DNA from 4 places in the Paenibacillus sp. FSL R7-0048 genome. Region 2 is predicted to be linked to each of the others. Evidence: riboswitches for the same ligand, from Rfam matches in the RefSeq annotation. Region 2 holds a riboswitch; each other region holds the start of a gene.
What was found. A riboswitch is a leader RNA that binds a small molecule or an ion and turns the genes downstream of it on or off. The one in region 2 is predicted to bind cyclic di-AMP.
Positions count from the first base shown of each region.

Region 1: it holds a riboswitch for cyclic di-AMP, as region 2 does, so the genes downstream of both, NSQ91_RS26710 (TrkH family potassium uptake protein) here and NSQ91_RS27185 (alpha/beta fold hydrolase) in region 2, are expected to answer to the same signal.
Region 3: it holds a riboswitch for cyclic di-AMP, as region 2 does, so the genes downstream of both, NSQ91_RS00545 (C40 family peptidase) here and NSQ91_RS27185 (alpha/beta fold hydrolase) in region 2, are expected to answer to the same signal.
Region 4: it holds a riboswitch for cyclic di-AMP, as region 2 does, so the genes downstream of both, NSQ91_RS02745 (hypothetical protein) here and NSQ91_RS27185 (alpha/beta fold hydrolase) in region 2, are expected to answer to the same signal.

Region 1 covers NZ_JBBORF010000001.1:6,035,251-6,040,985, forward strand. Annotated here, with positions in the region: gene NSQ91_RS26705 (potassium channel family protein) at 1-70, opposite strand, end outside; gene NSQ91_RS26710 (TrkH family potassium uptake protein) at 84-1,442, opposite strand; cyclic di-AMP (ydaO/yuaA leader) riboswitch at 1,505-1,682, opposite strand; gene NSQ91_RS26715 (CPBP family intramembrane glutamic endopeptidase) at 2,005-3,681, shown strand; gene uvrC (excinuclease ABC subunit UvrC) at 3,770-5,722, opposite strand.
Region 2 covers NZ_JBBORF010000001.1:6,145,077-6,150,811, reverse strand. Annotated here, with positions in the region: gene NSQ91_RS27205 (alpha-glucuronidase family glycosyl hydrolase) at 1-518, shown strand, start outside; gene NSQ91_RS27200 (Nif3-like dinuclear metal center hexameric protein) at 543-1,337, shown strand; gene NSQ91_RS27195 (hypothetical protein) at 1,422-1,595, shown strand; partial or broken gene NSQ91_RS27190 (glyoxalase) at 1,673-1,783, opposite strand; cyclic di-AMP (ydaO/yuaA leader) riboswitch at 2,030-2,216, shown strand; gene NSQ91_RS27185 (alpha/beta fold hydrolase) at 2,322-3,131, shown strand; gene selD (selenide, water dikinase SelD) at 3,735-4,796, shown strand; gene mnmH (tRNA 2-selenouridine(34) synthase MnmH) at 4,855-5,735, shown strand, end outside.
Region 3 covers NZ_JBBORF010000001.1:111,359-117,093, forward strand. Annotated here, with positions in the region: gene NSQ91_RS00520 (hypothetical protein) at 1-119, shown strand, start outside; gene NSQ91_RS00525 (4a-hydroxytetrahydrobiopterin dehydratase) at 348-635, shown strand; gene NSQ91_RS00530 (c-type cytochrome) at 718-1,074, opposite strand; gene NSQ91_RS00535 (GNAT family N-acetyltransferase) at 1,202-1,687, opposite strand; gene NSQ91_RS00540 (C40 family peptidase) at 1,877-2,368, opposite strand; cyclic di-AMP (ydaO/yuaA leader) riboswitch at 2,374-2,516, opposite strand; gene NSQ91_RS00545 (C40 family peptidase) at 2,879-3,307, opposite strand; cyclic di-AMP (ydaO/yuaA leader) riboswitch at 3,365-3,503, opposite strand; gene NSQ91_RS00550 (hypothetical protein) at 3,722-4,552, opposite strand; gene NSQ91_RS00555 (M1 family metallopeptidase) at 4,564-5,735, opposite strand, start outside.
Region 4 covers NZ_JBBORF010000001.1:620,967-626,701, reverse strand. Annotated here, with positions in the region: gene kdpA (potassium-transporting ATPase subunit KdpA) at 1-1,482, opposite strand, end outside; gene kdpF (K(+)-transporting ATPase subunit F) at 1,495-1,572, opposite strand; gene NSQ91_RS02750 (hypothetical protein) at 1,699-2,115, opposite strand; cyclic di-AMP (ydaO/yuaA leader) riboswitch at 2,366-2,555, opposite strand; cyclic di-AMP (ydaO/yuaA leader) riboswitch at 2,975-3,139, shown strand; gene NSQ91_RS02745 (hypothetical protein) at 3,208-3,762, shown strand; gene NSQ91_RS02740 (hypothetical protein) at 3,777-4,298, shown strand; gene NSQ91_RS02735 (hypothetical protein) at 4,339-4,791, shown strand; gene NSQ91_RS02730 (hypothetical protein) at 5,372-5,563, opposite strand; gene NSQ91_RS02725 (ABC transporter permease) at 5,595-5,735, opposite strand, start outside.

The DNA.
Region 1 (5,735 bases), 110 kb from region 2:
CCATCAGCTCAAGCGCCAGGCTTGAACCGAAGCGACCTAAGCCGATTACTACAAATTGCTGTGCTTTCATTTCTAATTAACTCCTATCCAATAATTATTTTACCTTCCGGATACTTATACAGTGGTTTACCCTGTTTGGGACCGAGTGCATACGCTAAGGTTAGTGGACCTAGCCGACCTGCAAACATCGTCAGACAGAGTAGAATCTTACCGATCGCTGACAGTTCCGGAGTTAGCCCCATAGTCAGTCCTACCGTAGCAAAGGCGGAGGTCGTCTCAAACAAGATTGCCAAGAAATTACTGTCTTCAGTTGTGGAGAGTATCATCGACACAGAGGCGATTAACAACAAAGCCAGCAGCGTGATCGTTAATGCCTTGTAGATGCGCTCTTGAGCCAGCCGATAACGGAACAACACAACATCTTCCCGTCCACGCAGCATAGCAATTACAGCACCAATCATCATCGTAAAGGTTGTTGTCTTAATCCCCCCGCCCGTTGAGCCCGGAGAAGCACCAATAAACATAAGAATCACTATAAAAAATTGTGTAGCCTGCCGAAGTCCAGCAATATCTACTGTGTTCGCGCCAGCCGTACGGGGAGACACGGATTGAAAGAAGGCCGATAATATTTTACCGCCGAAATTCAGTGAACCCAGGGTACGAGTGTTAGTAAACTCAAATATAAAAATAACCAAAGCTCCGATCAGAATCAGCCCTGTACTGGTGGACAGGACAACTTTACTATGTAGAGACAGCCTGCGGGTTACCCGAAACTCCACCAGATCTGACATTACAATAAAACCAATCCCGCCGGAGACAATCAGAAACATCACAATAATATTCACAAGCGGATCATATACATAATCAGTTAAACTGCGAAAATCCCCAAAAATATCGAACCCCGCATTATTAAACATAGACACCGCATGAAATATGCCATAATAAATCGCTTTTCCCAACGGCATATCAAAAGCCCAGCGAATAGACAGCAGCACAGCGGCACAGCCTTCTATGACAAGAGAATATATGAGGACTCTCCGGATCAGTCGCACAATTCCTTCCATAGAGCCTTGATTCATGGCTTCCTGTAGGATTAGCCTGTCCCGCAAAGATATTTTACGCTTTAACACCAGTGAAAATAGAGTGGCCATGGTCATAAAACCTAAGCCGCCGATCTGGATCAGAATCATAATTACGGTTTTCCCAAAAATGGTGAACGAAGTTCCGGTATCCAGCACAACAAGCCCTGTAACACAGGTTGCCGACGTTGAAGTAAATAATGCATCAATAAATTCCACGGAATTCCCGCTTGTGCTTGAGATGGGCAGCATAAGCAGCAAGGCCCCTATCAGAATGATCGATGCAAAACCAAGCACCAGTATCTGCGGCGGCGAGAGCTTCAGAAACTTAAATTCAGAAATCCTGCGAAACTGTGAAGCCACTTTGCTCACCTTCTTATCAAAAATTCCAACAAAAAAAGCACTGGAAAACCAATGCTGACTTGGTTCCTGCAGTAAATTAGCCTACGAGGTTAGCTGTCGGATTCGGACTGTGCAGGCTGCCCTATTCGTTCCCAGAACGAAATTCACCCCTGATGAAAGTGCCATTTATCGTGTACACTCCACTTTTCATCACTTCTTATGGTTCCCCCGTTTTCACCAGAAATTCGGCTACTATACAATTGCATACAAATTATATACGTTATTTAGTGAATTCACAAAGACACAATTAATGCTCATTCACATGAAAAAATGCGGTTTAAAGAGACTGCATCAAAAGGAGTGCCTTTTCTCATCACTTTTCCGTGTTTTCCCTGCAATTACACCGATTCTCATCATTCGTGCAGAAATGAACACGATAAAATTCATGGTATAAATTCACATGACTATTCTATACTATCTCTATTACCCATAAAAAGAACATATAATGTTTTTTGTAACCAACCAGGCACTAATACTATAATGGAACATAACATTGTCACAGTACATAACAAGGAGGCGTTACATGAATCCCGTCGGCCAGCCCTTACAGCAACGTGCCCTCTCCAAGAGGCTCATCATCTCGGGCATTATCGGTCTTATTCTATTTATTATGTTTCAGATTTCCCCTTCACTGCTTAGTAGCCCTACAGGTGAAGATACCACCGTCATTAGCAAGGCAGAAGCCCGTGACCAAGCCATATTATTTGCAGAACAAAAGCTCAACTACACCGAAGCACCAAACGATCAATGGAATGTACTTTACCAGACGGACTCTTCCTTTTATGGTTATATGTCTCGCGAGAAGCTTGTGGAGGACTACACCAAGAAAAAATTGGATCAAAAATATCCTTTTGATGTCTTTCGGGCAACGCTTACTCCTTCAGCGGAGCAAGAGCCGCAAATCATCGTTGACCTCAATATGTATAACGGTAAGATTGTCGCTTTCTCAAAGGCTGCAAAAGTTACCTCCGAAGAGGGGCCAGGCATCGCTTCCGTTGGTGCAAAAGAGGACAAGGGAGCTGACCTCACTCTAGCGCAGAAGGAGAATCTTGCTCGTCCTTGGCTTCAGGAATGGGAAGTAAATCCTGCCAAGCTACAAATTGAATCGAATACAGGAAGCCATGGGCTAGTGTATACGGATAGTACTGTTCAGGTCGGCGAATCCTTATTGCACTATTATTTTGATTTCAGTGGAGAGCAGGTATCCAGCTTTAATGCCGGATTCACTGCACCAGCTTGGCATACCTCCTACGTACAAGGACAGACCTCTTTAGCGGAAAAGCTAACATTATTCGGTTACGGTATACCCACACTGATTTTAGGAATTCTGGCACTCGTCTACAGTATTCTTAGAAGAGAGCATACTTCCTTTAAACGTGGAGTATTCCTAAGCTCAGCCTATTTTGTAATCATGATGATCAGCACCTATAATATGCTTCCTGAATCAACGGGCGAAGGGCTAGAAGCACAGATTACCTCTGTCATTATGTTTATCATTTATGCTTTGTACAGCCTGCTGATGTCCTCCTTGCTCTACTTCTCTTTAGTGGGCGGCAATGGCCTATGGCGAAAAGAGGAAGGCATGAACCCTTGGCCCCGCGCCAAAGAGCCCGGCTATGGACAATATGTGTTGGACAGTATCCGGGCTGGATACATCTGGGCTTTCGTTCTGCTAGGGGTGCAGACGGTTATGTTCATCATATTATCGTTTACCTTGCACAATTGGTCTACTACAGACGCCACCCAATCTCCCTATAACATGAGATATGCTTGGCTTCTGCCTATCGTCGCATGGCTCGCTGGTTTATCTGAGGAAGCCATTTATCGCTTTTTCGGAATTCCTATGCTGAAAAAGGTGTTCCGGAACACTTTTATCGCTTGCTTGATCACCACACTGGTTTGGGCGTTTGGCCATACGTTATATCCGATCTATCCCATCAGCTCCCGTCCCATTGAGCTGACTGTAATCGGGCTGCTGTTCAGCTATATTTTCCTTCGTTACGGGTTTATTGCTGTCATGTTCAGCCACGTCGTGTTTGACAGCATCCTGATGGGCGCTACGCTGATCTTTATGAAGGAGAGCGTAAATGTAGGCGCGGGTATCTTCGCGATTATTATGCCGTTCATAGTCGCTTACATCGTCTATCGATTTAATCCACCACAGAAGCCTAAGCCGGTGGAGCCTTCTTCTTTGATTTAAACTAATGTGAAGACGTAATGAAATTAAAAAAGGGCATCAAAGCCGCTTTAGTCGCTGCTTTGATACCCTTTTTCTTTTGTCACCATTGCTATGAGGTTGGCTCTTCATCCTTGAGCGCATCAAGAATTTGTTTTGCCAGCTTTTCTCCAATAGAAAGTGTACGGAAATCATCCACGGAGGCTTCTTTAATTTTCTTAAGCGATCCGAAATGCTTTAGCAGCGCTTTACGGCGCTTCTCACCTATACCAGGTATAGAGTCCAGCTTGGAGGTAACCATGGACTTCCCGCGCTGTTCACGGTGGAAGGTGATCGCGAACCTATGGACCTCATCCTGAATCCGCTGCAAAAGGTAAAATTCCTGACTGTCCCGGGCTAGCGCGACAGGCTCTGGCGGATCTCCAACCAAAAGCTGAGCCGTCTTATGCTTATCATCCTTAACAAGGCCGCAGACCGGAATGAATAATCCCAGCTCATTCTCCAGAATATCAATAGCAGAGGAGATTTGCCCTTTCCCTCCATCGACCACGATAAGATCCGGTATCGGAAGATTCTCCTTCAATACCCGCTCATATCGCCGCCGAATGACCTCGCGCATCGTTCCATAATCATCCGCACCCACCACCGTACGAACCTTATATTTACGGTACTCTTTTCGTGCAGGCTTACCATCAATGAAGACAACCATCGCTGAGACCGGATTAGTCCCCTGAATGTTCGAGTTATCGAACGCCTCAATACGGCTCAAGCGTTCAAGCCCCAAGCTCTCGCCTAAGCTGATCGCTGCTCCAGAGGTACGCTCTTCATCCCGTTCAATCAGCCGGAATTTCTCGTCGATAGCCACTCTTGCATTTTGGCAAGCCATGCCAACCATCTGCTTCTTAAGACCGCGTTGTGGCACAAGCACCTTAATGCCCAGCCACTCCTGCAGAATGGAGGCGCCGCCAGCGGCATCCACGATCCCAGCTGCCGCAGCTTCCTCCGCCGCCGTCGCACGTACCTCAGCCTCTTCAGCCGATTCAGGAGTATCTTCACCCTGTTGTAAATCCGCTTCTGCTGGAGCAGCTATGGCGATCTCGGGTTTAGTCTCTTTATTAGCCAGAGACTCCTCATCGAGCACATCCGGCAGCAGGATCTCCTGCGGCAAAGCGGGATTATCACTATAATACTGCGTCACATAAGACATAAAGTCACTGTAGGCTTCACCATAGAACGGGAACACGGAGGAATGGCGCTGAATCATCTTCCCTTGTCTCATGTACAGAATCTGTACACACATCCATCCCTTGTCTACAGCATAACCAAATACGTCCCGGTCCTTAGTATCTGTAGTGTTGATCTTCTGCTTCTCCATTAATGCATCGATATGGATAATCTGATCCCGCAGTTCCTTCGCCCGCTCAAAATATAATTCCTCAGCAGCTTCCTGCATTTTTTGCTGTAAATCCTTTTTGACCGCCTCATGACCTCCGCCTAGAAAAGCAGCGATGTCCTGCGTAATCTGCTCATACTCGGATTTCTGAACCTCCTTCTCACACGGTGCCAAACACTGGCCCATGTGATAGTAAAGACAGACCTCCTTTGGCATCACGCCGCATTTACGAAGCGGGTACATACGATCTAGGAGCTTTTTAGTCTGCTGAGCAGCATAAGCATTAGGATAAGGGCCAAAATATTTTGCTTTATCTTTAATCACCCGGCGTGTAACCTCAAGGCGCGGGTGAGTTTCATTCGTTATTTTTATATAAGGAAACGTCTTGTCGTCTTTCAAAAGCACATTATAACGCGGCATATGTTTCTTAATCAGATTACACTCTAGAATGAGCGCTTCCATGTTACTGGACGTAACGATGTATTCGAAATCAGCAATATTAGCGACAAGCCGCTGCGTTTTACCATTATGACTGCCTGTAAAATAAGAGCGTACCCGATTCTTAAGTACCTTCGCTTTGCCCACATAAATAATAGTGCCTTCCTGATTCTTCATCAGATAGCAGCCAGGCAGATCGGGTAGTAGTGCCAGTTTATTGCGGATATTGTCCAAAATGATCCCCTCC
Region 2 (5,735 bases):
GGATTTACGAATCTTACACAGCTCCATTAGGTGTGGGCTGGATGGTTAATCCGGATCATCATTATGGGCCGAATGTGGATGGATATGAATACGCCAAGTGGGGAACGTACCATTATGCGGATCATAAGGGCATTGGTGTGGATCGTTCAGTCAAATCGGGAACGGGGTATAGCGGACAGTATATGGGTCTCAATGCATCAAATTATGAGAATCTAGCGTCTTGTCCAGAAGAGCTGCTGCTGTTCTTCCATCATGTTCCATACACGCATGTTCTGCAATCGGGGCAAACGGTTATACAACATATCTACGATACTCATTTCGAGGGGGCAGAGCAGGCTGCACAGCTTCTAGCAACATGGGAATCACTTGAAGGCAGCATGGATAGTGGATTGTATGTGCAAGTGAAGCAACGTCTTGAAGAGCAAGCAGAGCATGCGCAGGAATGGAGAGATCGGATCAATACGTATTTTTACCGTAAGAGCGGAATTGAGGATCTTAAAGGCAGAAAGATTTATTAGATTTCGATTCGAGGGATGATGATAGTGAGCCTCACGATTAGAGCGATTTTGAAAGATTTAATGGGAACTGTGGAACAGGTAGAAGGGACTGTGGATATTCTGAACCCAGGGGAACCGGAAACTGAAGTCACAGGGATTATTACGGCCTTCTCTGCCACACAAAATATTGTGGAGCAAGCAATAGCGTTAGGAGCCAATTTGCTGATCACGCATGAAGGTGTATTTTATAGCCATCATGCAGCGAGCGAGTGGTTAGAAGGTGATCCGGTTTATCATGCGAAAAAAAGTCTGATCGAACATTCCCCAATAGCTATTTTTCGTTATCATGATTATTGGCATCGGCAAGAGCCGGATGGGATTATGATGGGCTTGCTGCGAGAGCTGGATTGGTCAGACTATGTGGAAGAGCAGCAAGCGGCTGCTACGATTCTCACTATTCCTGCTATGACTGTAATGGAAGCTGCTCAGTATATTAAAAGTAAGCTAGGCATCTCTTATGTACGTGCTGCTGGTGACCTGTCTCTGTCCTGCAAACGCGTAGGGATATTAGTAGGTTACAGAGGAGGCGGGATGATGGCTATTCCGCTTTTTAATGATCACAATCTTGATTTAATTATCGCTGGAGAGGGACCAGAGTGGGAGACTCCGGAATATGTGCGGGATGCAGGGCACCAAGGCAGATCTAAAGCGCTCATCATGTTAGGTCATGCGGAGAGTGAAGCGCCGGGGATGAAATATTTAGCTGAAATCTTAGCAGACAAATATCCCATGCTTCCTACCCGGTTCATTGCTGAACAACCCATCTATCAGATGGTTTAATCTGGGGAAATTAAGAGTACGGAATAAATAAACATATTATGGAGAAAATGAAGGGAAACAGGTCACTGAGAAAGGAGTGTTTCAATGGAAATTCCTTTGGAGGCTGATGAAGTATTAAGTCGGATCAAAAAGCTGCAAAGCGACGGAAGCTCGATCAGTAAAAAACAAGTAAAGCAAAGCGACCCAGAGCTTATGAGAAGTGCGCTGTTCTTTTTTCCAAGCTGGGAGCATGCATTGAAAAACGCCGATCTTTTGTAGCCATAGTATTGTAAAAGGAAGCTAAGTGGACAGGGGGATATCTCTGATTCTGCTTAGCTTTTTTCTTTTTTATGAAATCATTCGTGCTGTTCATGTGAAATAATATTAACAAGCTTGCCAAACGGATCGGGGACATAGAAACGACGAACACCCCAAGGTACAGAAACTGGCCCAATATTGGTATTGAAGATTGTCGTTTCTTATTAAATAGGAAAGTACTGGTGAATCACCCCCTTTTTCGCTTGCTTCAGAGCAGTTTTTCTAAAGAAAACGAGTAAACAAGAGCAAAAGAAAGAGAAAATGAAGAGTATGCTTAATATGAAATGAAAAGCATTGCTTTCAACATTATTTTGACCAGAGCCCTCCTTTACAAGAAAACCTTACAAGAGTATGATTCATCTCAGAACTGAGAATTATCTTAAATTTACAATTACATAAGCAATCCGCTTAATTTCCGTTTCTGGAAAGCGGGGGAACCAACAACTGGCAGCCGATGTGAGAGTCGGCACTGGTTATGGGGTGAATCCTGTTCCGGGTGCATAATATGCATCCCTGCAGGTAGGGCAACTCTCACTGCCCGAATCCGACAGCTAACCTCGTAAGCGTATGGAGAGAGGATGAATGGCGTGTTTAGTGATGAATAGCCACAGAGAATCCCTCTGTGGTTTTTTGCTGCGTTTTTAAGCAGATATGGTCGTAGAATTTATTATGAAAGAGGTGTTACCTTTGCCTATCGCTAAACTGAACGGAACTTCGCTCTATTATGAAATCAATGGAACTGGCACTCCGGTTGTGTTTATCCATGGACATGGATTAACACACAGTATGTTCAAACCACAGCTGGAGTATTTTTCCGATAAATATAAAGTGATTTTGTGCGATTTACGGGGGAATGGCAAGTCTGGTAAACTGCTGGAGGCCCCACATGAGATTATTGAGACGCAATGTCTGGATCTGATTATGCTGTTGAATGACCTAGGTATCCGTGAAGCAGTTTTTGTAGGAATCGCCTATGGTGGCTTAGTCGTTCAGCATATTGCCAAACAATATCCTGAGCGTGTAAAAGCCATTGTGGTCGCGGATAGCTTTTGTAGGACTCACGGATCAACAATAGTAGGGAAAATACAAACTATGGCAGCATATTGCAGTTTACTAATGTATTATCTCCCAAGCGAGCTGGTGTTGCCTTCGATTCGGATGATGTACCGAGAGCGCTGGAGTCTGGCCTACAATGAGATTAGAAGAGGACTGCTGGACAAACGCCCCCGGGAGTTATATCGGCAAAGGCTGGCTACGAGCCATGTTGATTACACCAGATGTTTAAAGGCTTTTAAACGTCCTGCATTATGTATTGTGGGGGACTTTAATGAATTTGGAGTGAATTGTATGAAGGAAATGGTGTCTCAGCTGCCGCAGGCGCAGTTGGCGATTATTCCGAACGCATTAGATCCAAGTAATCTGTGCCAACCGGAGCAATTCAATGCGATTCTTCAACGTTTCTTAGAGAAGCAGCAGGGTACTCAGCAGATTAGCTGATCTATTGGGAGACCTTCACAAGCGAAGGGTTTAAGTGAGAAAAAAGACGACCCATAGCCAGGGCGGAATGAGCTGGCTATGGGTCGTCTTTCTGGGAAGAACTTTAGGGGAATTCTCCCTAAAATGAAGGAGAGTATGGCTCCTAGAACGTAGATTAGGGAAATCCTCCCTAATAATAGGATGTTTTTAGCCATAAATGGGTATTTGCATGAATTTTTAGGGAGGAATTCCCTAAAAACCTCATTTTAAAGCGATTATCGATGAACATTAGGAAGGATTTCCCTAATATAATGGACATCCAATTAAAGGCTGGCTTATCCGTAGTGAAATCTACGAATGAGCCAGCCTTTGGTTATTTTACTAACCGATGGATGTTGAACATTTACAAGCATATTGTACCTAGAACGCTACTTAATGTCCCTACCCTACCACAGCACCAAATATAGCTCACCCGACGTGGGAAAGAACTGTAGGCCCTAAGTAGTGAAGGTAAGTGTATAGAAGGAGGCGTAGTAAGCAACGCATCTGCTACTCTTGCATTTTGTACAATGCGATCTACTCGTGTAAGATTAAGATAATTCATACTAAAGGAGCTGAGTCATGATGTCTCAAGCTGAAACTATAAAACTGACTTCATTATCTTCAAAAGGGGGCTGCGGCTGCAAAATCGGTCCCGCCGATCTCATGCAGGTTATTCGTAGTCTGCCACCAACTGTTCCTAACCCGGATCTACTAGTAGGTCTTGATACTAGTGATGATGCAGGGGTGTATCGTTTAAGTGATGAATTAGCGTTAGTGCAAACTGTTGATTTTTTCACGCCGATCGTGGATGATCCCTATTCATTTGGTCAAATTGCAGCAGCCAATGCATTAAGCGATATTTATGCGATGGGTGGAAAGCCGCTTACGGTGCTTAATATTGTGGCCTTTCCTATTTCTGTTTTAGATAAAAGCATTCTCGGTGACATTTTGCGCGGTGCAGCGGATAAAGTACAGGAAGCAGGAGCTACTCTTGTGGGCGGACATTCCATCGACGATAAAGAGCCCAAATTCGGATTGGCCGTTACGGGCCTTGTGCATCCTGACAAAGTAAGAACGAATGCGGGCGCCAAGGTGGGAGACAAGCTGATTCTAACGAAGCCTATCGGTGTGGGGATCTTAACAACTTCCATTAAAAAGGATCAGCTATCTCCTGAAGAAACCACACGCCTTACGACAGTAATGTCTACTTTGAATAAAAAAGCGGCTGAAATCATGGAGCCTTATGATGTACATGCTTGTACAGATGTTACCGGATTTGGGCTACTGGGACATGCCTCGGAAATGGCTAAAGGGAGCGGCACGGGCCTGATCATTCGTCAAGGCGATGTACCGATGCTGCCAAGAGTAAGAGAGCTTGCGGAACAGGGATTTGTTCCAGGAGGCACTAAGAATAACTTTGCCCATCTGGAAGGCAGCATTCTTTATCCGGAAGAGATGGACCAACTAAGCCGCTATATTCTATGTGACGCTGTGACTTCTGGCGGACTGCTGATCTCTGTGGCCCCTGAACAAAGCGAAGATTTGCTAAAAGAGTTAGTAGATGCAGGGGTAGAAGCGGCATTGATCGGAGAGGTAACGGAAGAGCATCCGGGTCAGATTACAGTTATAGCTGCTGTGGAATAACTGTTGTATATCAGCTTAGAGCAAATTATGAAGGTTAGCCACCAGAGGAGAGAGCATATTGTTTCAGGACATTACACTGGAAGAACTTAGAGTGTTAAAAAACAAGAAGCAGATCACCATTATTGATGTTAGATCTCCTTCTGAATATAAAGATGCAACGCTGCCGGATAGTTTGAATATTCCCTTTTTTGATGATCAGGAACGGGCTGAAGTAGGGACGTTGTATAAACAGACAAGTGTGCAGGCCGCGAAAGAACGTGGTTTGGAGATTGCTGCGGCAAAACTGCCTTCTTTTGTCAAAGAATTTGCAGCGATTCAAGGAGACAAAGCAGTATTCTGCTGGAGGGGAGGTATGCGCAGCCGTACAACTGCGACCGTACTCTCTTTAATGGATATTCATGCTTACCGGCTGATAGGCGGCTATAAGGCTTATCGTAAATGGGTGCTCGACGAATTGGAGTCCTATGAATGTAAGGCGAAGTCTTATGTGATTCACGGAAATACAGGCACAGGTAAAACCAATCTGTTACACCGCCTGAAAGCGCAAGGCTACCCCGTTCTGGATTTGGAAGGGATGGCAGGTCATCGTGGTTCTATTTTTGGTGAGATTGGCCTTCGTGCGAACAATCAAAAAACGTTCGATAGTCTTCTTTTAGAGGAGTTAATTAAGATCGGGGATTCTCCTTATGTACTATTTGAAGCAGAGAGCAAAAAGATTGGTAAGGTAGTAATGCCCCCATTTATGGCCGAGCAAAAAGAGAGCGGAACGCAGATCTGGATTGAGATGCCTTTGCATGCCAGAGTGGAGCAAATCCTTGAGGATTATCGGCCAGAAGAATACAAGGAACAATGTATTTCTGCATTTCGGAGTATTAAATCCCGAATTCATATCCCTATTGCGGCAGAAATCGAGCGATGCTTGCAGGCAGATTTGTTCGG
Region 3 (5,735 bases), 6.0 Mb from region 2:
CGCTGGGTAATGAACCTATGATTGAGGTGGGGAGCGGCGTAATTATTTACGATAAGGACACGCACCGCATTAATATTTTAGTTGGCGAAGAGGATTTGGCTTCAGTGGTTTTAATTTAGGCGGAGGAGAAGTCTGGACGTAATTTGCCCGTAGTCAGTAGCCCGTGTTAAAATTGATAAAGCCGAGTTATAATCGCTGGGATTTGTGAATACATTAAATCGAAAATATCGCCTTTATCCTGGCACATCCCTTGGACCTCAGAAGCTAAGGGATGTTTTGTTTAAAGCCTAAGACAAGTAAAGGGAACTGCGCACTTTACTGCAATTTTTTGTAAGGGAGGAAACGAATTGTTATTTACGGAAGAGGAACTGCGTGAGGAGATCACCAAGCTAGAGGGCTGGAAGCTGGAAGATAACGTTATGGTACGAAAATATATGTTCAGCCAATATATGAAGGGCATTGCGTTTGTTGATGAAGTAGCCACGATTTCAGAAGCCTTCGATCATCATCCACATATTACGATTGATTATAAAACAGTTACACTGCGACTTGAATCTAATGAAGAAGATGGGATTACGGCTCTAGATCTTCGAGAGGCGCATCAATTTAATGAAGCCTTTGAAAAAAATCACTAGTTTAGCCAAAATCATAAAATAAACGCCCGTGCATAGATAGTCACCTATCTCATACACGGGCGTTTTTAGTTGCTTGGGTGGGTTACTTTTTCTCTGAGAGCCAGAGTGCGACGTTGGCGATCTCTTCAGGCGCTAGCTTCTCCTTAAAGGAAGGCATTTGACCACGTCCTTTAGTGACGATGCTGTAGATTTCCTCAGCGTCATGCTGGCCGCCTTCATTCTGAAGACTTGGTCCAACTCCACCTTGAAGCTGATCGCCGTGACAGGTGATACAGCTGGCTTTCACGGTTGCTTCTGCCTTTGCCGCGTCCAGTTGAACTACCGGCATCGTGGGCTTATTTTCTTCCGCTACCTCTTCTTTACCCGGAAGTGTAAACATGAGTACTACCGCAAAGGCACAGGCGGCAAAAAACAAACCGCTCATGATCCATTTCTGCATCCCAATTCGTCCCTTCTATGTAAGCTGCTCCCTACATTATAGCTTATGGTGAAGCGTTATCATAGGGTTTGTGACAAAAAAATGAACGAGAATACAATCATTCTTATGAAATATATGGTATTTAATATCATTTGTCATAGACCATGCAATAAAAAGGTTTGTCTCCTGTAGGTGTGCGGCGTTCATACGTATCTGTAATCGTAAATCCACATTTTTGATAAGTTCGAATGGCGCGTTGGTTCCAGGTCAGGACTTCCAGATCTATCTCACGATCAGGATAACGATTCAAGGCTGTCTGGACGATTGCATCTACGAATAGTTTGCCTAAACCATGGCCGCATAGATCGGGGCGCATCCCAACTCCTAAACGAACGACTCCTTCCATCGGGAACAACTGTGCGAATCCGCACAAAACCTCTTGTTCATTTAATATGGAGATATATTGTTCCTTCCGGAGCTGCGGATCACCAAACTCGATGCCAAGAGCCTGCATCTGCTCCCACGGCATCCAGCCATAAATATTATATGGAGGCGTATAGCTCCACTTACAAATAGCTTCTCCGTGAATTGCCTCCATAGGAACTACATGAAAAGTTACCGAGGGATTTATCATAAAGTCAACGATCTCCTTTCACGAGGACATTGCTATATTACTAATTATATACAAAATGGGGGAGGTTCGACTCAGAAACTTTATATGAGAGGAATGTTTTACAAATTATGAGAGGGGTAAATAAGTAATAAGACAAAAAAACAAGCTCTCCTCCAAGAGTTACCTTGGAAAAGAGCCTATGTACGTTACTTATTGAACATCATCATTGTCTTCCGATTCAGCAGCAACCGATTGGTAAGCGTCTGTGCTCATAATGCGCTTAGCACCAACGTAGCGTTTCACGTAGTAGCTATCACTCAGAGAGCTAATCGTAACACCGCGTGAGGTAGAAGCGTGTGCGAACTTACCTTCACCGACATAAATGCCGACATGGGAGACACCTTTGCCACTTGTATTGAAGAATACAAGATCTCCGGCTCTTATATCATCACGGGAGATTGCTGTGCCCATTTGATATTGGGAACCTGATTGGTGTGGAAGGTTAATGCCAATCTTATCAAACACATACATTGTAAATCCGGAGCAATCAAATCCGTTAGTGGATATACCGCCGGATACGTATTTAGTACCGATGGCCTTGTCAATCACTTTATCCATTTTGGAATCTGCGAAAGCGCTTCCTGCTCCGATGGTGAGGATGATGGAAAAGCTTAGTACTGCTGCTGCTAACTTCTTCTTCAAAAGTGTATACCCCTTCCAAATGCCTACGAGGTTAGCTTAAGGGTTCGGTTGAAGGTCCCCTATGACCCCTCTATATAATGGAGGTCAATTCACCCAAAGTTGGTTCCCCCGTTTTCCTAATAGTTAGGAAACTCGGCTCATACTGTTGATTAGGATTAGCTTGTAATCAATACATGACAAAACCTTTGTAAATAACAACTTAATGATTACAAAAATGTTACTAAAATCTCACTGCGCTAATTGTAACAAACAGAAAGCCGCTTGGCAATCGTTTTTAACATATTAATGCAGAAAAATTGGCATTTTTACGGTAGAAAGGCATATGTAAGCGTTAATAATGACCTAATTTTTAATATAATTGCAATTTTTATCAAATAAACGTGTTTCAATTGGGCTCTAATAGTGTAAAAATATATTATGGAAAAAAGAAAAACCCGAATTTGATTACGGGAATAATCAGATTCAGGTTCATATAGTTGTAATTATGAGGTTATAGTTGTGAGGAAGGTTTCAATCGAAGGCTACAGCTTGATAAGCTGAAGTACTCATTACTCTTTTAGCGCCAACATAACGATTGGCCCAGTAGGCCTGACTGAGTGAAGTGATGGTCACTCCACGCGAAGAGGACGATTGTGCGAATTTTCCGTTTCCAACATAAATGCCGACATGGGATACTCCATTGCCAAGTGTGTTAAAGAACACTAGGTCACCAGAACGCAGATTGCTTTTGGATACAGCAGTTCCAACGCTATATTGAGCTTTTGATGTACGAGGTAAAGTAAGACCCACATTCTTGAATACATATTTTGTAAATCCAGAGCAATCAAATCCGGCAGTGCTTGTACCTCCGGTTTTATAGGCAACTCCAATAGTCTTTGAGATTACAGTGTCCATCTTAGAGTCGGCAAAGGCGCTTCCTCCACCAATAGATAATGCCATTACAAGTCCTAGCGCCGCAGCGACGCATTTTTTTCTTAAATTATGTCTTTTCAAAAGATGTACTCCTTCCAAGGCCTGCGAGGTTAGCTTAAGGGTTCGGTAGAAGATTCCCTATGATCCCTGTAAAGCGAGATCAATTCACCCAAAATATGGTTCCCCCACTTCCCGGTGCAAAGGAATTAGGCGTGTTAAGCACCAAGAGAATGACGTTTCGACAGTTACACTTACGATAAATACATTTAGTTATGTAGGAATCGTTTCAATTGATTACAAAATTGTTACTAATAGCACAGGACTTATTGTAACAGAGCTTTTATGATTTTGCAAATACTCTTAAGTTATCCGTAATGAGAAAAAGTCCCAGCTCCTGAATACAGGAATTGGGACCTTTTTATTATGTCAAATAAGGTTAATTTATTGTGGAAATGCTTTGCTACACCATAGATGATATTGTGCAGAGATTCCCCACATTTTTAAGAGCGTAGAAGGTAGTGGTGAGATTTGCCGTATTATAAGTGCCGGCAGGCCGGGACAGAACAGACCCGTCAGTCCGCACACTAGCAGTAAGAGCAAGCCTCCCGCACCAAGTACAATGGAAACACCTATAGCAGGAATCAGTGACCGCAAGCAGATGAACAGTGAGGAGAACATTCCTGTACCGCCGGTGTAACCAAACTGCATATATAGAAGAAACAGGCGCACGATAAAAATATATATAAGCCATGCCAATACGTATGGTACTAAATGAAGTAACAAAGTGTAGTTAAACAAAGAGGATAAGAACAGCCCGTACATTTTTGGAGCAAGCCAGTAAAGCGGCAGCAGGGTCAGAACCCATTCGATTAGGCTAAAGACTAAGACAGGTAGTCCATAGATCTTCATGCCAGGGAAAAAGAACAGTCCGCGCTCGCCCCTTCGCTCCTGGTGGAGCTCATGCAGCAATCCTGCCCTTATGAAAGGAGAAAGCAGAAGTCGCAAGACAACAAGTCCTAGAAGCATCCATAACCAAGTGCGTATCGCAGGGTCAGTATTCAAGCTGAACTGTCCCTCGATATAATACAACAGTCTGCCCATACCGCTGCCGCCGGCGTCTTTATCTGGATAGCGCAGTAGAATTGGAATAATAGCAGATCGGATGAAACCATACATAAAGTAGCCCCAGAGCAGTCGGTAGATGAAGAGCAGAATTAAAATATAAAATTGCTCCTTCATGCTTTGCCAGCCGCGGGTTATCGATGTTCTCACAATCATTCACCTCACCAGACAAGAGTTCCGAGCACGGTTTCAAGTAGTTTAGTTACACTTAACGTCCAGCGAGAGAGCGTCTTGTGCTCTATTTCCGCCAGCCTAAAGTTGTTTAAATGTTTGCTCTCCAATAAGATGGAATGCTCAGGGTCAATCTCAGCAGAGAGAAGAGGCTTATCGCTTAACAATTGAAACGTAGTCTCTGCTCCTTCACCGTTCCAGACCCGCTGCACCGAAGAGCTGTCGGCGAATGTGAATTTCACGGGAACATCATCGTAATGGCTCCCTTTATTTGAAATCTTCACTAATGATTCGTAGCTTTGAGCATCGCCGCTGTTATTTTTTTTAAAAGTAATCGTATCTACTGAGAAGTCAGGCGCACCATCACCATAAATATAGTCATCGAAATAGGCCTGCCATGATTTTTTGGTTACCTTCTCAACGACTTTCTGAAAATCTGACGTAGCGGGATGCTGGAAACGGAACTTACGAGCGTAGGAGGACATGATGTTGTTCATTGCTTTGGTACCTACCTGGCGTTCGATATCTTTAAGTACAAGCTTGCCGCGGATATAAACATTTCGGCTATAGGAATCAGCCCCTGCATATTTCCACGTTTCCAGATTTAACGGCTCAGGTATAGTCACCAGGCTGGCCTGTAAAGGCAAATTAGACTTGATACCGTATTCTTGTTCCATAAGTCTGTCTTCGGCATAGGAAGTAAAGCTTTCATCCAGCCAGGCCTCCTCGAATTCATTGCTGGCTACCATACCGTAGAAGTATTGATGGCCGATCTCATGAATGACGGTTCTTTCAAGTGAGGTATCTGGAGAAGAATCCGCGGCCCCAAAGGCTGTAATAAGGGTAGGATATTCCATTCCTCCCGCGCCGTTTCCCTCCTTAGGTGGGACGATAATAGACAGCGTAGAGTAGGGATAAGGGCCATACCATTTGCTGAAGTAGGTCAGGGCAGCCTTGGCAGCTTGAAGGTAACGCTCTTGTAAGTCTTTGTGCAGTGGGTCGAGATACACCTTAATTCGTACTCCAGGCACTTCCGGCGTAGAGAAAGCTTCCTCTGCTACTGTAAAATCAGGGGATGCAGCCCAAGCGAAGTCGTGGACATCATCGGCGTAGAACTGATATATTTTTTGATCTTGTTTGAGCTTGGCATTTTTTACAGGAA
Region 4 (5,735 bases), 5.5 Mb from region 2:
GACATAACGGCCAAGCAGCATTACGATCCCGGTTGTAACATTCCAAAAGGTGGTGTTGTCCGCAAGCCCTTCAAATCCTGAACCATTGTTCGCGGCAGAAGAGACATATTCATATAACACTTGGCTAAGTCCATGGAATCCGGGATTCGTGATGGAACCGTTGCCCAAGTCCGTTAAGAACGCACCTGCTGTTGGTACAAGGATAATGAACGGATGCACAAGGATAGCAATCGCAATTAGCTTCATCTCCTTGGCTTCTATCTTTCGCCCGAGAAACTCTGGTGTTCTGCCAACCATTAGTCCACATAAGAAGACACCCATGATGGCATACATCAGCATATTGATTAGTCCGACACCTTTTCCCCCGAAGACGTTGTTGAGCATCATTAGGGCCAGAGGGGTAATGCCACCCAGCGGTGTCAGCGTATCATGCATATTGTTAACACTACCTGTCGTAGCTGCCGTTGTTACCGAAGTGAACAACGAAGATTGCGGGATACCAAAACGTACCTCTTTACCTTCCATGCTGCCTTGCGAAGACTCGATCCCCAGCGTATTGATAGCTGGATTGCCTTTGGTTTCCGCATAATAATTCAATCCCAGCAGTAGTACGAACAAGGTCATCATTGCTGTGAAAATCACCCAGCCCTGACGTTTGTTCTTAGCGAACAATCCGTACATATATGGCAAAGAGGCTGGCAGCATCCACATAGAGAGAATCTCCAGAACGTTCGTAAGTGGATTAGGGTTCTCAAAAGGATGTGCTGAATTGGCTCCGAAGAAGCCGCCACCATTCGTACCTAAGTGTTTAATTGATTCCAAAGAAGCGACTGGACCGATAGCGATTTGTTGCGTCTGCCCTTCAAGTGTAGTGACCTCAAGCGATGGCTTGAGCGTTTGTGGCACATGCAATCCTACCAGCACCAATGAAACTAACAGAGCTAATGGAATGAATACACGAATATGTGCTTTTACGAAGTCCTCGAAAAAGTTCCCGACTGATTTCTGTCCTGTAATCCCTCTGACAAAAGCAACCGCAACAGAAAATCCGCTCGCTGCAGACGTGAACATCATCATCGTGATGACTGCCATTTGTGAAAAATACGATAGTCCCGTCTCCCCGCTATAATGCTGCAGGTTCGTATTGGTCATAAAGCTGATCACCGTATTGAATGAAAGCGTCTGTTCCATATCGGCAATTCCATTCGGGTTCAGCGGCAATCCCCGCTGTAATCTTAGAAAAATATAACTGAAAGCAACCAGTACGATATTAGTTAGAACAAAGCTGAGTGCATACTTCTTCCAGGACATTCCGTCCCGTTTTTTCAGGCCGATCAGCTTATAAATACCTTTCTCTGTGCCTGCAAACCAGCGATCCGTACGATTCGGTTCGTTAGAAAATACATGATATAAATACGTTCCCATCGGCTTGACCAGCAAGATGAGAATTACAATTACGACGACTATTTGCAAAATGCCCATGAATGCCCCTCCTTAAAATTTCTCAGGATGAATCAACGCGTAAACCAGATATATAAACAACAGTAGGGTAACAGCGATTACTAGAATCACAGCTTATCCCTCCCCGTATCCTCAACTACACCTGCGCACCAGCGCATAAAGCCATAAAATAACCCGTAAATTACAGCTAACGAAGCCACCATATACAGATCCATCATATCTTCCGCACTCCTTCCATTATCCTTGATGAGGTGATCTATCGATTAGAAAATCAGCATCACCACTATGGGAATAGATTACATAGCTCGCACCAAGTCTTTTATAGACCAATCTAGGATTTATTGAACTTGTAATCACAAAAATCGGCTGTGTCGTCCAGGTACGGCACATCTGAATATAGCGGCAGCAAAGCGGAAAGCTGCTCTCAAACAGATATACCCTGCCTACCGGGAACGATGGGCGAAACCAAGTGCTCTGATGGCGGGTATCCACTAGAATAACATGCTCAATCCCGAGCTCCTCAAGTAAAGCTTTCTCAGCCACATTGTTGGTTAATCCCGCCATCTTAATACCCCTGAACTTCAGAAGTTTAATGAAATGTTCTCCCGCCTTTGTAGGCGCACATACAAGCACATATTCATTCTGATCCGTCATCTTTTTTCTCCTCCTGCTCATTTACAACAAGGAGGCAACGAAAATCTCCGAAAGGATGTTGACCTATCGTCATTTTCGGGCACAACCTAAAGCTCGGTTGTGTCACGTCATTAGACGCTGCCTTACAAATACCGCTAATGATGAATTTAGCGACCTCTTAGGGGAGGCCTCCATAAATGCTTTGCTTCTAAGAGCACAGCAAAAAGCCACAAAGGATCTCCTCTGTGGCTCGCTAGCGGTCACATTGCACTCATCCTCTCTCCATACGCTTACGAGGTTAGCTGTCGGATTCGGGCGGTGAGAGTCGCCCTACCTGTATAGATGCGAGCTCACTCGCACCCTCTACAGGATTCACCCCATAATCGGCTTCCGACTCTCACATCGGCTGCCGATTGTTGGTTCCCCCGCTTTCCTTACCGGAAATTAAGCGGATCAAATATTCGATTGTCGTTGAAACAGGAGTAATCATACTCTTATGCACGAAGACTTGTAAAACCTGAATGATGCCAAAATAATGCAAATTAAAAACTATTTTCCCATTAGATAGCGCTTACTTGATATCTAATCTCTCTATATCTCTTGTTTACTCGAGTTTGGAGCGTTTAATCGCTATCTATAACCCATGTGATTTTATTCACCTTTTTAGAGCGAAAATACTGCAAATTCCCATTATAGGTAGAAACGCAAGAAGCTGAGGCTGAGCGAGAAAGAGGCGCGATAACACGCCATAAATACCTATTTACCTCGTTTTTCAGTCGTAGTCGGCAGGATATGGTTAAAATTGCTCTAAAAGAACATTTTCCGTTTTTTACAGAAAATCTTGAAAAGAGTATGATTCGGGTTGAATCTAATTCATAAAAAACAATCAACGCTGAGTTCCTGCATTCGCAGGGAACGGGGGAACCATCAGGCCACCTGGCCTACTTGGGGTGAATCCAAAGGAGACTGCATAAGTCTCAATAGGTAGGGCGACTCTCACCGTCCGAATCCGACAGCTAACCTCGTAAGCGTAAAGAGAGAGACCCTTGATCCGCCACGCTTTGGCCCAGGTATATCTGCCTGTAATCCAAAACCGCAGCAGAGGTCCTCCTCTTGCTGCGGTTTTTGCGTTACCTGAGCTTATTAGGTGATAGCACGCTGGATGGGGTGAATGTTTTGAAGCACTATTATTTAGGGATACATCAAGGGCTGCTTGAGCCGATAAGTCTAAATTACGTTTGTTTCGGGGCCTTGTGGTTCGAAGAACATAATCACAGGTACATTGTAGGCTATGCATTTGGCCAGAACCAGATCCAAGCCCTTCGCCAGTTCAGCACACCTTCTTCTTGTAAAGACTGTTTAGACTCTAAGATTGTATATGAGATATATAAAAAAATTCGAGAACAACAGCAGCAGCAGGATTGGTCATCACACCAAAAGCTCCCGTGGTTTACAGCCTTCAAGGAGCCTTGGAAAGATGTAAGCGCCGGTTGGTATGTCTTGAGATCCCGCAGCACCTTTCCCTTACATCTATCTGTTATACGAAAAGAGAAGTTCCGACTATGGCTAGAGCATACCGCAGTCTGTGAGAATAAAATGGAGATGCTCGCTTGTGTAGAAAAGGCTAGTGTCACTCATCATGTTGACTTAAAGCTTTTGGAAATCTAAGGAGGAACCCTACTATGGACCAGCGCAGACTATCCCGCATTGAAGTATTTGTATTGGATGAACCCGAGCCTATTCACTATGGAATGGAAGGGGCTGAAGGCTGCCGTTATGGTATTCTGAAGCTCACCTGTAAGGGAGGCTGCAGTTGGGGGGCTTGTCTGATTTCTGCCAACACCAAAAATTTCGATCTCATTAAATGGAGTTCTTTTTTACGGGCTATCTGTCATTGCCGTCTTGAGGAAGCGCTGGATAAGGTCCGCCGCGAAGGTTCAGATTGGGAGCAGGTTAAGCTTGAGCTAGTTCAGGGTGCTTTGCAGGATTTAAAGGCCAAGCTCCAGGGTAAATCCTTGGCAGGGCATATTCAGCAAGGGCGTCTGTACAGTGTTGCAGCAGGGGGGAGCAATTCCAGAAGTGAACGGCTCTACTACAAGCCTTCAAAAGCTTTATCCACTGCCTCCCAGCAGAAACACAGTTGCCCGGAACCAGACACCGCCGATCTTATCAATAAATCCATCTCTTACTTTTCTATATTATAGATTCAAGCAAATCTCTCATTCTGAAAGGATCGTGTTCACCATGCCTGACCCCTTACCTCCCGAGTCCACCTACAGTACTAAATTTGCAGAGTATGTCCAAAAGTATACTAATGAAGTCTACGTACTTAGTTCCATGTTGTTAGAACAATCTAATGAGGCAGACAAGATTACTATCCGCACCTTCACAGAGCTTCATAAAATATATCGTCAGGATGATTTCGATCCTCAGTTATTCTCTATCCACGCTTACCGCACTTGTATTCACCAGTGTGCTGATTCTTTTGCCCGGCGCTCCCTTCTATCGGCTAAGGCATTACCTTGGGAGGAACAGCTTGTGAAGGTCATGTGGTACGGTCTAAAGCTGCCTCTTTCTCAAATAAGCATTATTCTGCAAAAAAGTGTTCCCGCACTGAAAACACAGCTTAGAGCTGTACGGGAGCAGATGACCACCCAAACGGATATACTAACGAGCGCAAATCTTTCTATAATTTAGTCACTGACTAGAATTCAGACAATCTTTAAGCGCATGAAGCATCTAACGGACTCAGGAGCCTTTAATTGAAGCTTTTCCACAAATATGGCCGGCGTTCGGACTCCAGAGTCACTAATTGTTTATAGAGCACCAAATATACGCCTACTTCCACTCAATAGCATCACTGGAGTCCGCACCCCCTTCAAAAGACCTTGAAATCGCCAAATAACGCCTTCTGAGTCCGAAAGTAAAAATCTCGAGCGATGAGCGTCTCGGATCGTCTTAAAGCAAGCCCTAATCATCTTCCACCAAGGCTTACGGACCCAGATGACGTTACTTACACGTTTATCGCCTTTTGAGCATAGTATCGGACTCCAGTGCAACTATTTGGTTAAAAGAGCTACTAATTCACCATTTTTCATGCCAATAGCGACTATAGTGTCCGATATCTTGCTAAATCTCGATGATTGTTGCATTTAAGTGCTGCTGGGTCCGTTAGCTATATCAGCTCGTATACAAAGAGATTGCCAACTCAAAAACGGGGATATCCCAACAACCATAAATGGTTGTTAGGATACCCCCGAAAATTCAGTTCCTACTATTACACTTTACTCTTACGCGCCTTACCGTACATCCACAATCCTGCCAACATCCCCACTATAGCAACACCAGTCAATACGCCTTGAACGAAATCCATAAAAGTGGAGCCATCCGGAAGCATTCTACTAACCGTAGCCAGCGATACCGAACTCATTAAAAGCATAATGGTATATTGTTCGCTTGTAGACATCATTAGCACTCCTTAAAAGTTATATGAGGTCTTCTTAGATCTTGTAAGCTTTCATTGCTTTTCTGATTTCTTTAATACTTGGGCGTTTGCCGTACATCAGTACGCCGGTACGATAGATCTTGGCTGCCAGCCATCCGAAGATGAAGGTAGTCACAAGCAGGATCAGCAGCGATAC